2 regions of the Acetobacterium sp. MES1 genome follow, and region 1 is predicted to be linked to the other one. Evidence: riboswitches for the same ligand, from Rfam matches in the RefSeq annotation. Region 1 holds a riboswitch; the other holds the start of a gene.
The links. A riboswitch is a leader RNA that binds a small molecule or an ion and turns the genes downstream of it on or off. The one in region 1 is predicted to bind nickel and cobalt.

Region 1 (4,427 bases):
TTTCTGGTTATTGGGATTCTGCTGCTCAGCAATATACCCGACCAACTGTGTAAGCGGTATCGGTTGATGCGCCCCACTTTTAAAATAAACCTCGGCCAAGGCATCGCCGTACTGAATTTTAGTGGCCACCGAGGTGACCGGAATAATCCCCACCGGCAGCACCTCAGCATCGAGGACGCCGTTAATAAAGGTGGTCTTTCCCCGCTTAAACTGACCGATGACCGATATGACCAGCTCCCGGTTTTTAATTTTTTCTTTTAAATTCCCAATTTTTATGGTGTCTTCTTCGCAAACCCCGGTGGCCCGGAGTAAAGCAGCCACCTCATCGATGGCGGTGATAGTCTCATCTTTACTCATATTCACACTACCTCTCCTGGTTGGATCTCTGATAAAAACATGGGCCGCAAAAAATGCTGCGGCAATCAAAAAAAGCCAACGATTCTGTATTTTAACAGAAGTCATCAGCTTAACGCATTTTGGCGGTTGCCAGGGCGAACTTCATCACCTGTTTTATAGTTTAATCGATCAAAATGAAAATCTCAATTATTTATTGAAAAAAACCTTCAAATCTGACCACACTTATTTCGGTTTTATTTTTGATTTCGATTTCAGCACCACCTTTTATTGACACGATTATTTCCTCATGATAACATTATTTCATAGAAGGTGATGGAGTTCACCAAAATTGCTTATCAGCTGATGACTCCTGCAGGATTTGTAATGCTGCAGGTTTTTTATTGTCTAAAATAACCCACCTCACAAAATTTTAATCCCTTCGTGTCGAAATGTTTTGTCACTTAAGTCAGGAGGACTGTCATGAAAAAATACTACTTTATCGCCGCAGGCGGTGCCCTGGGTGCGCTGCTGCGGTTTGAGCTGAAAAGCTCCCCCAACCTGTTCCAATTCTCTGATCCACTGATTAATCTGGCCTTAACCATTCTGGTCATCAACCTGTTTGGCTGTCTGATTCTGGGGTCACTGAATGCCATTTTTTCTAAAACCGAACGGATCAGCACCGATTTAAAGCTTGGCCTAACCGCCGGACTGGTGGGCGCCTTTACCACCTACTCAACCTTCTGCAAAGAAAGCCTGAATATTCTGGACGCCGGTTATCTGCGGTTTTTCTGTACCTATGTGGCGGCCTCCATTATCCTCGGAGTCGGTGCGGTTTACCTGGGCCATCTGCTCGGCCATCATATTTTACACCCAGTGGGAAAAAATCTGGCAATCCGATTCAGCCTTGATAGCAATTAAGGAAAACACCTGATGGAAACTTTATGCGTTATTATAGGCGGAGCTTTGGGTAGTACCACCCGTTATGTTCTGGGCAAACGCTTTGCCACACGGCATCAACACCTCCCGATCGGCACCTTCGTGATTAATGTTTCCGGCGCCTTTCTACTTGGTGTTGTCACCGGTTTTGATATTTCAACCCTGCTTTATGGCCTTTTTGCCGAAGGCTTTCTGGGGGCCTACACCACCTTTTCGACCTTTATGTTTGAAGACTTTGTGCTGCTAAAGAACAACCGCATCCTCAGTGCCATCTTTTATGTGGTGGCCACCCTCGTACTCAGCTTTGGCGCCTTTTATGGCGGTTTCCTGATGGCAAACACCCTGATCGGCTAGATAATTTACGCTTGACAAATGCGATTCCCGGCCTTAAAATAAACGTATCTCTTTGCGCTGCATATTAATCGACAGTACAACCTGATCAGGCCATCAACATACGTGTTTTTGGAGCCGGGCCGCTACAGCGGCAGCAGATTTGATTTTTCGCATCTGTGGGACAGAATTTTGTTCCATGGGTGTTTTTTTTATACCTTTTTGAGAACAGATAAGACCATCTCCTGAGTGCTGAGAGTTTTTATAATCAGGCAAAACAGAAAATGGAGGAACCTTATGACCGAAAACTCAAATAACCCGGTGGGACTGACCACCAAAGAAGCCGCCCTGCGACAACAGCAGTATGGCAAAAACGAATTGGCCCCCCTGAAAAAAGAAAGCTTTTTTCACAAACTACTGCACATTATCAGCGAGCCGATGTTTGTGCTACTGCTGGTGGCAGCTGCCATCTATTTTGTCCTCGGAGAACCCCGAGATGGTGCCATCATGCTGATCTTTGTCATCGGCATCATCAGCATCGATGTGATCCAGGAATGGAAAACCGACAAAACCCTCAATGCCCTGAAAGATTTATCGGCGCCCCATGTCAAAGTCATTCGGGACGGTCAGGAAGTCACCATCGCCAGCGTCGATCTAGTGCCCGGCGATCTGATGATGATCCATGAAGGCGTTAAAATCCCGGCTGACGGCTTTGTGATTCGCTGCAATGATTGTTGTATTGATGAATCGTCATTAACCGGAGAAGCCGAGGGCGTCTGGAAAATTGCCACCCGCAACACCAATCCCACTTCAGATCACTGGCGCAACGACTATTGCTACGCCGGTACCCTGGTGACCCAGGGGACGGCTCTGGTTCAGGTCGATAAAATTGGCCCCACCACCGAGTACGGAAAAATTGGGATCCACGTCGCGCAAGCGCCGGATGAACCGACACCGCTCCAGAAGCAGACTGGCAGCCTGGTGAAACTCTGCGCCGGCATTGCCGCCGTCCTCTGTGCCCTGGTTGGCGTGATTACCTATATCAATATTCCCGACCACGCTCTAGGCGACCGGCTGATTGAAAGCATCCTGTCGGGGATTACCCTGGCGATGGCCATGATCCCCGAAGAATTCCCAGTCATTTTGACCGTCTTTCTGTCGATGGGCGCCTGGCGGCTGGCTAAAAAGCAATCATTGGTGCGTAAACTGCCGTCAGTCGAAACGTTGGGAGCGGTATCGGTGCTCTGCGTTGATAAAACCGGCACCATCACCATGAATCAGATGACTGTCCAGGAGACCTGGGCGCTTGATGGTAATCTCGATACCTTATGTGAAATCATGGGCCTGGGCTGTGAAACCGAAGCCTACGACCCGATGGAAAAAGCGATGCTCAACCACTGTGAAGCCGCTGGCATTTCCCGGGATCACCTTTTTGGCGGACGTTTGATCAGCGAATATGCCTTTACCAATGAACTCAAAATGATGGGCCACGTCTGGTTCCACGACGATGAGATTATCATTGCCGCCAAGGGCTCACCGGAACGAATTCTGACGATCGCAACGCTCACGGCCAGCGAGCGGACTCGGGTAGATGAAAAAATCCGGGCCATGTCCGAACAGGGCCTGCGGGTGATTGCCGTCGGCCTGATGAAGCCCAAAACCGAAGCCGATATTCCCGAGACAATTGAAGATTGCCAGCTGACCCTATGTGGTCTGATTGGGTTGGCCGATCCCCCCCGGGAATCGGTCAAAGCCGATATTGCCAGCTGTAATCAGGCCGGTATTCGGGTGGTAATGATTACCGGTGACAACGGCATCACCGCTGCCAGCATCGCCAGAAAAATCGGCATGCCAAACTGTGATCATATCATCACCGGGGACATGCTAAATCAGATGACTGATGCCCAACTTTGCGAAAAAGTTAAAGATGTCAGTATTTTTTCCCGGGTTATTCCCGAACACAAGATGCGGATTGTCAAAGCCTTTAAAGCAAACGGCGAAATTGTCGCCATGACTGGTGACGGTGTCAATGATGCCCCGGCCCTGAAATATGCAGATATCGGGATTGCTATGGGCAAACGGGGCTCCGAGGTCTCCCGGGAGGCCGCCGATCTGATTTTAATGGACGATAATTTCTCGACCATTGTCGATACCGTTGCGGACGGCCGCCGGATTTTTGACAATATCCGCAAAGCGGTGGGCTACGTCTTTACCATTCATATCCCGATTGCCTTTGCCGCCTTGCTGGCCCCACTGATGGGAATTGCCCCGGCCAGCCTGCTGTTATTGCCACTGCACGTGGTCTTGCTGGAGCTGATTATCGATCCCACCTGCTCGATTGTACTGGAACGCCAACCCGCCGAAACCGATATTATGGAGCGACCGCCCCGAAATCCCAAGGAAAAACTACTCAATGCTAAAATCCTGTTAAAAAGCGTCAGCCAGGGTCTGGTTCTGTTTGCCGCCTCCTTCGGCACCTATCTTTATATGCTGAATCAGAATCCGGGTAGCCCAGAGCTGGCCCGAACCATGGGTTTTGCCATTATTATGCTGGCGAATCTCTTCCTGGTCCAAGTCAATAGCTCCGATCATGATTTTGCTTTTCAGTCAATGAAACGGCTGGCAACCGATAAAGTAATGTGGACTGTAAGTATTGGCACGCTGGTGGGGCTCTTTGTGATCCTGTATACACCCTTAAATGCCTTTTTGAAATTTGCTCCGCTCACTCTTTTCCAATTTCTTATCGTCTTTGTCATTGCCGGGATCTCGGTGCTTTGGTATGAGCTGGTTAAGCTGATCAATAAACTTAAAAAGTAATGCCACTA
Region 2 (4,427 bases), on a different contig from region 1:
AGAAGGCCACTTCGATGTTTTTAGCGGCCGGCGGGTACCAGGTTTCCAGCCCCGCCACCGTCATTTTTTCGGCCGACCCGGGGTTTTGCGGTTCGGCCGGGGCTTTTAACAGATACTGATAGTCCGACACCGCCGCGGCTTCAATGCTGTCCACATAATGGCTGATCATCGGCGTGATCGCCAGCCCGAACATCAGGATAAAACTGGCCAGAAAGATCCCGATAAACAGGGTCAGATAACTGGCCTTGTTCTGCAAGATCACCCGCAGCCGAAAACGCGAAAAGAAGGAGATCCGCGGCAGTTTGACGGCCCGGCGGTGGCGGTTCTGGTGCAGTTCTTTCCGTAAAAACTGCAGCGGTGACAGCGCCAGTTTCCGCGCCAGGGTCACAAAATTGATCACCACCATCAGCACCAGCGGCACGACCGTGGTCAGCAGCAGCGCTTCGCGGTTGACCGTAATCGTCATCGGCGGCAGGCTGTAGCTGCTGTCGTACATCACCTTAAAGAAATCCGGCATCACCAGATAACCGATCAGATTGCCCAGCAGCGCGCTGATCAGGGTCACCGCCACCGGCATACTCAGATAATGGCGCAGCAGTTCCGCTTTGGTATAGCCCGAGGCCAGCAGCGTCCCGATCATCGCCGCTTCCGCGTCGATGGTGCTGCTGATCACAATCGCAAAAACAAAGGCCATGATCAGAATAATCAGCGACAGCAGCACCTTCATCATCGGCACATCCGAACCCATATCATCGTCGATAAAGGTGATGCTCTGGTTGTTCTCGGCGCTGACAAAGCCGGTCAGCAGCACCCCGCTGGCGATCAGCTGATCCTTGATTGCGGTGGCCAGCTGCCGCTGGGCGGTGATGCTCAAATCGCGATTGTCAAAGCGATAGCCATAGCCGTTGACGATGTCAGTGGCCGGCCAGCCCGCAAAGGTGGCTGGGGTGACGACACCGACCCCGAAATGAAAGGAATCCATCATCAGATCGGCATTGTTTTTAAACAGCGAGCTGTAATCCGGCAGGCTGATGGTGCCGGTGATCGTCAGCGGGACCCCATCGACGGTCACGGTGTCGCCGATGGCCAGCCCATAGCTCGCGGCAAACAGCCGGTCCAGGGCCATTTCGTCAGCGGCCGCGGGGCGGCGCCCGGTGATCATCGTGACCAGATTAATATCCGCCCGCTCCGGGTAGATCCGCAGGGTGGCATCATCTGACAAGGGCAGCTCGCGATAATCATTCTGGTAAATCGTCACGCCCCGTTTTTCGGCGGCGGCCCGGGCGGCACTGCTTAATGCCCCGGCGGTGGTAAAGGAGCCATCCTCGATCTTGGCATCGGCCCGGTTCTGATCTAACACCGTCTGGGCGCCATCGGCCACCGCCAAAAACCCCGACATGATCGCAATGGTCACCGTCAGCATCGCAAAGATCGCCAGATAGCGGCCGCGGTTGCTGATCAAATCGCGTTTGAAACGCTTGCGCAAAGGATTTTTCATGACCACGCCCCCCTTACCACTGCAGCTCGCTGGCGGCAATCGGGTGGTCGTTGACCTCGTCGGTGACAATCCGGCCGTCATGCAGTTTTAACACCCGATGAGCCATCTGCTTGATCGGTTCGTTGTGGGTGACAATAATAATGGTATTATGGTAGGTTTGATTGATGGTTTCGAGCAGGGCCAGAATTTCCTTGGCGGTCTGATAATCCAGGGCTCCCGTGAGCTCATCACAGAGCAGCAGGGCAGGATTCTTGATCAGCGCCCGGCCGATGGCGCAGCGCTGCTGCTGGCCCCCGGAGAGCTGATTGGGGAACTTGTCGCGATGCTCCCAGAGCCCCAGGGTATGCAGCAGCGCGTCCATTTCCAGTGGCTTTTGGCTGAGATATTGACCGACCTCAATGTTTTCTTTAACCGTCAGATTGGGGATCAGGTTGTAAAACTGAAACACAAAGCCCAGTTTATCACGGCGATAACGGCCCAGACTGGCGGGGTCCAGCCGCGAAATATCCTGCCCGTCAATGATGATGCGGCCGCCATCAATCCGTTCCAGACCGCCGACGGCATTTAAAAAGGTCGATTTACCGCTGCCTGACGGTCCCAGAATAACGCAGATCTGCCCCGCCGCCAGGCTCGTTGTCACCCCGTCAAGAACCTTGACCCGGGCCGCGCCGCTGCCATAACTTTTGTCCAGTTGGGAGACGCTCAGAAACACCGGTTGGTTGGCGTTGCTGGTTTCTTTCTTCGTGCCGTTGCTGGTTTCGTTGTTCGTACCATTCTTTTTTTCCATGATCTTGCCTCCAATAGTGAGATTTTTTCACTCCACCACAGCCGCAATTCCCATGCCTTGTCTCTTTTGTGCCATCAAAAAAACACCTGTGAAACAATAGCAAGTAAACTACTGTCCCACAGATGTCAAATATACGCATCTGCTGTCACCTTGTGACCCGGCCCCACAAATTTTAAACGCTCCCGCCTTTAAAATTTATCGCCTGCTCAGTTTGTACTGTCGAAAAATATGCAGTGCAAAGAGTCTTTTTACGATAATATGATATTTTGCGCAGTTTGTCAAGGGTTATCGTCCTAAAAACCGCAGATGGATTGATTAAAATGTTTTGAATTCATTCAATCCCACCGCAGCAACCAGCACCCCCAAGCGTTAAGCTTTTTTCTTTTGATTGTACGCCAAAACTGCCGATTTATCTATCGGTTGTTTTTTTTGTTGAGTTAATCAAATAATCCTGTTAAACTGAAACGGACAACGACGGAAAAACACCCGCTGCGACTACACTTAAATTGAAGGAGACCATCATGTTAAACGATACAACCAATAATTATTTAAAAGCCTGTGCTGACTGGCGTCAAAAATTTCTGGCGATGGACCAGTCACAGCTACTAAAAGCATTGCCTGAAATCACGATTCAGGGGGACTATCTGACCCTGACCCTCTTTGGCCGCAAATTCGGCATCCATTCCCAGACCGGTTACATTGTCACCCTGGCCGATCTTCAGCCGGCGGAAGTCGTCAGCCAGCTCAATATCTACACCCTGTTCGGCTTTGTCTCGCCACAGGCTCATTTTCGCGACAAATGGGTGCCCTTCCGCGAACTCAGCGGCGCCTCTCCGTTTGCCCCCGCTTTTGAAAAGAATGTTCTCGTTCCCTTTGCGCTGACCTTTTCCGGCCAGCCTGACAAGCTGGCCAGGGCCTGTGAACGCCTCGGCGGCGTCAACCTTGCCCACGCCGATGTCGGTTATCGCATCAATTCCTTTGACTGCCTGCCGATCAAATTTCTGTTCTGGGATGGCGATGATGAATTCCCGGCCCAGGGCAATCTGCTCTTCGATGCCAGCGCCACCGATTTTATCCATGTCGAAAGCACCGTCAGCCTGGCCATCGAGGGAATTCAGCGACTGGCCGAAGCCGCCGAACTTGAGATCAAAGGACCCTTGTTTCAGATGTAGCCGCCCGATGCGCCCCAACTACGCCAAAAAAATCCCATCCGCAAAATACTTGCGAATGGGATTAAAATGCGTTTTATGTCCTGCCCTGAGGGATTCGAACCCCCGACCTCTCGGAATTAAAAACGTGTTTTAAACTGTTTCAGAATGGCTTGATTATGCCATTCTTGAACAATGAACTCACAAGCAAGCCAATGGTTTTCGTTGGCAGTTGGCTAAAAGTTGGCTAATTTTTTCACCTTTATAACTCAACCTAAAAAGTCTAATAACATCAATTGGTTAAACTGTTAAATGTTTTAATTAATTTTCAGAACTTGAAATACTATTTTAATTATCTTTATCCAACTATTGTTTTCAAACCATAACTATGGAAAATTTTTGCATATTCTTCCGCCTGAATATCACTCATAGGTTCAAGCTCACCTAAAGTGTAATCTTTACCGATCCTCTCATATTTTACAGTTCCTAATCTATGGTAAGGCAAAAGTTGTATCACAGTTACAGCATCACCCAGATCCCTACAAAACGATGCCGTTGCTACCAGGTTTTCTTTCTGATCATTCAAAGTTGGTATTATGGGATAACGGATTTGAATTTTTTTACCAATTTTCGCAAGTCTTTTCGCATTTTCCAGTATCAATTCATTTGGTACACCGACTAGTTCTTCCGATCGATCTGAAGACATGCATTTCAGGTCAAATAAAAACAAATCAACATAATCAATCACCTTTTCGTACTCACTCCATGAAACAAAACCAGTCGTATCTAATGCAGTATGCAAACAAAGGGATTTACATTCTTTAAGAATCGCGGCAGTGAAATCCGATTGGACCATTGGTTCACCACCAGATAAAGTTACCCCACCGTTTGTAGTGTGATAATATCGCATATCCTTTTTGATGATTTCCATTATTTCATCGACACTCATTTGTCGACAAGTTAAATAAAAAGCTTTAGGATAACATACTTTAGC

Region 2: it holds a riboswitch for nickel and cobalt, as region 1 does, so the genes downstream of both, BI182_RS10180 (ABC transporter ATP-binding protein) here and BI182_RS13960 (cation-translocating P-type ATPase) in region 1, are expected to answer to the same signal.

Annotation. Positions count from the first base shown of each region.
Region 1 is NZ_MJUY01000050.1:119,879-124,305, forward strand. Features, by position in the region: gene BI182_RS13945 (dynamin family protein) at 1-357, opposite strand, end outside; fluoride riboswitch at 446-515, opposite strand; fluoride riboswitch at 657-716, shown strand; gene BI182_RS13950 (fluoride efflux transporter FluC) at 817-1,254, shown strand; gene crcB (fluoride efflux transporter CrcB) at 1,267-1,626, shown strand; NiCo riboswitch at 1,698-1,792, shown strand; gene BI182_RS13960 (cation-translocating P-type ATPase) at 1,900-4,419, shown strand.
Region 2 is NZ_MJUY01000030.1:14,774-19,200, forward strand. Features, by position in the region: gene BI182_RS10175 (ABC transporter permease) at 1-1,498, opposite strand, end outside; gene BI182_RS10180 (ABC transporter ATP-binding protein) at 1,512-2,210, opposite strand; NiCo riboswitch at 2,395-2,505, opposite strand; gene BI182_RS10185 (DUF3786 domain-containing protein) at 2,807-3,457, shown strand; gene BI182_RS10190 (glycyl-radical enzyme activating protein) at 3,792-4,427, opposite strand, start outside.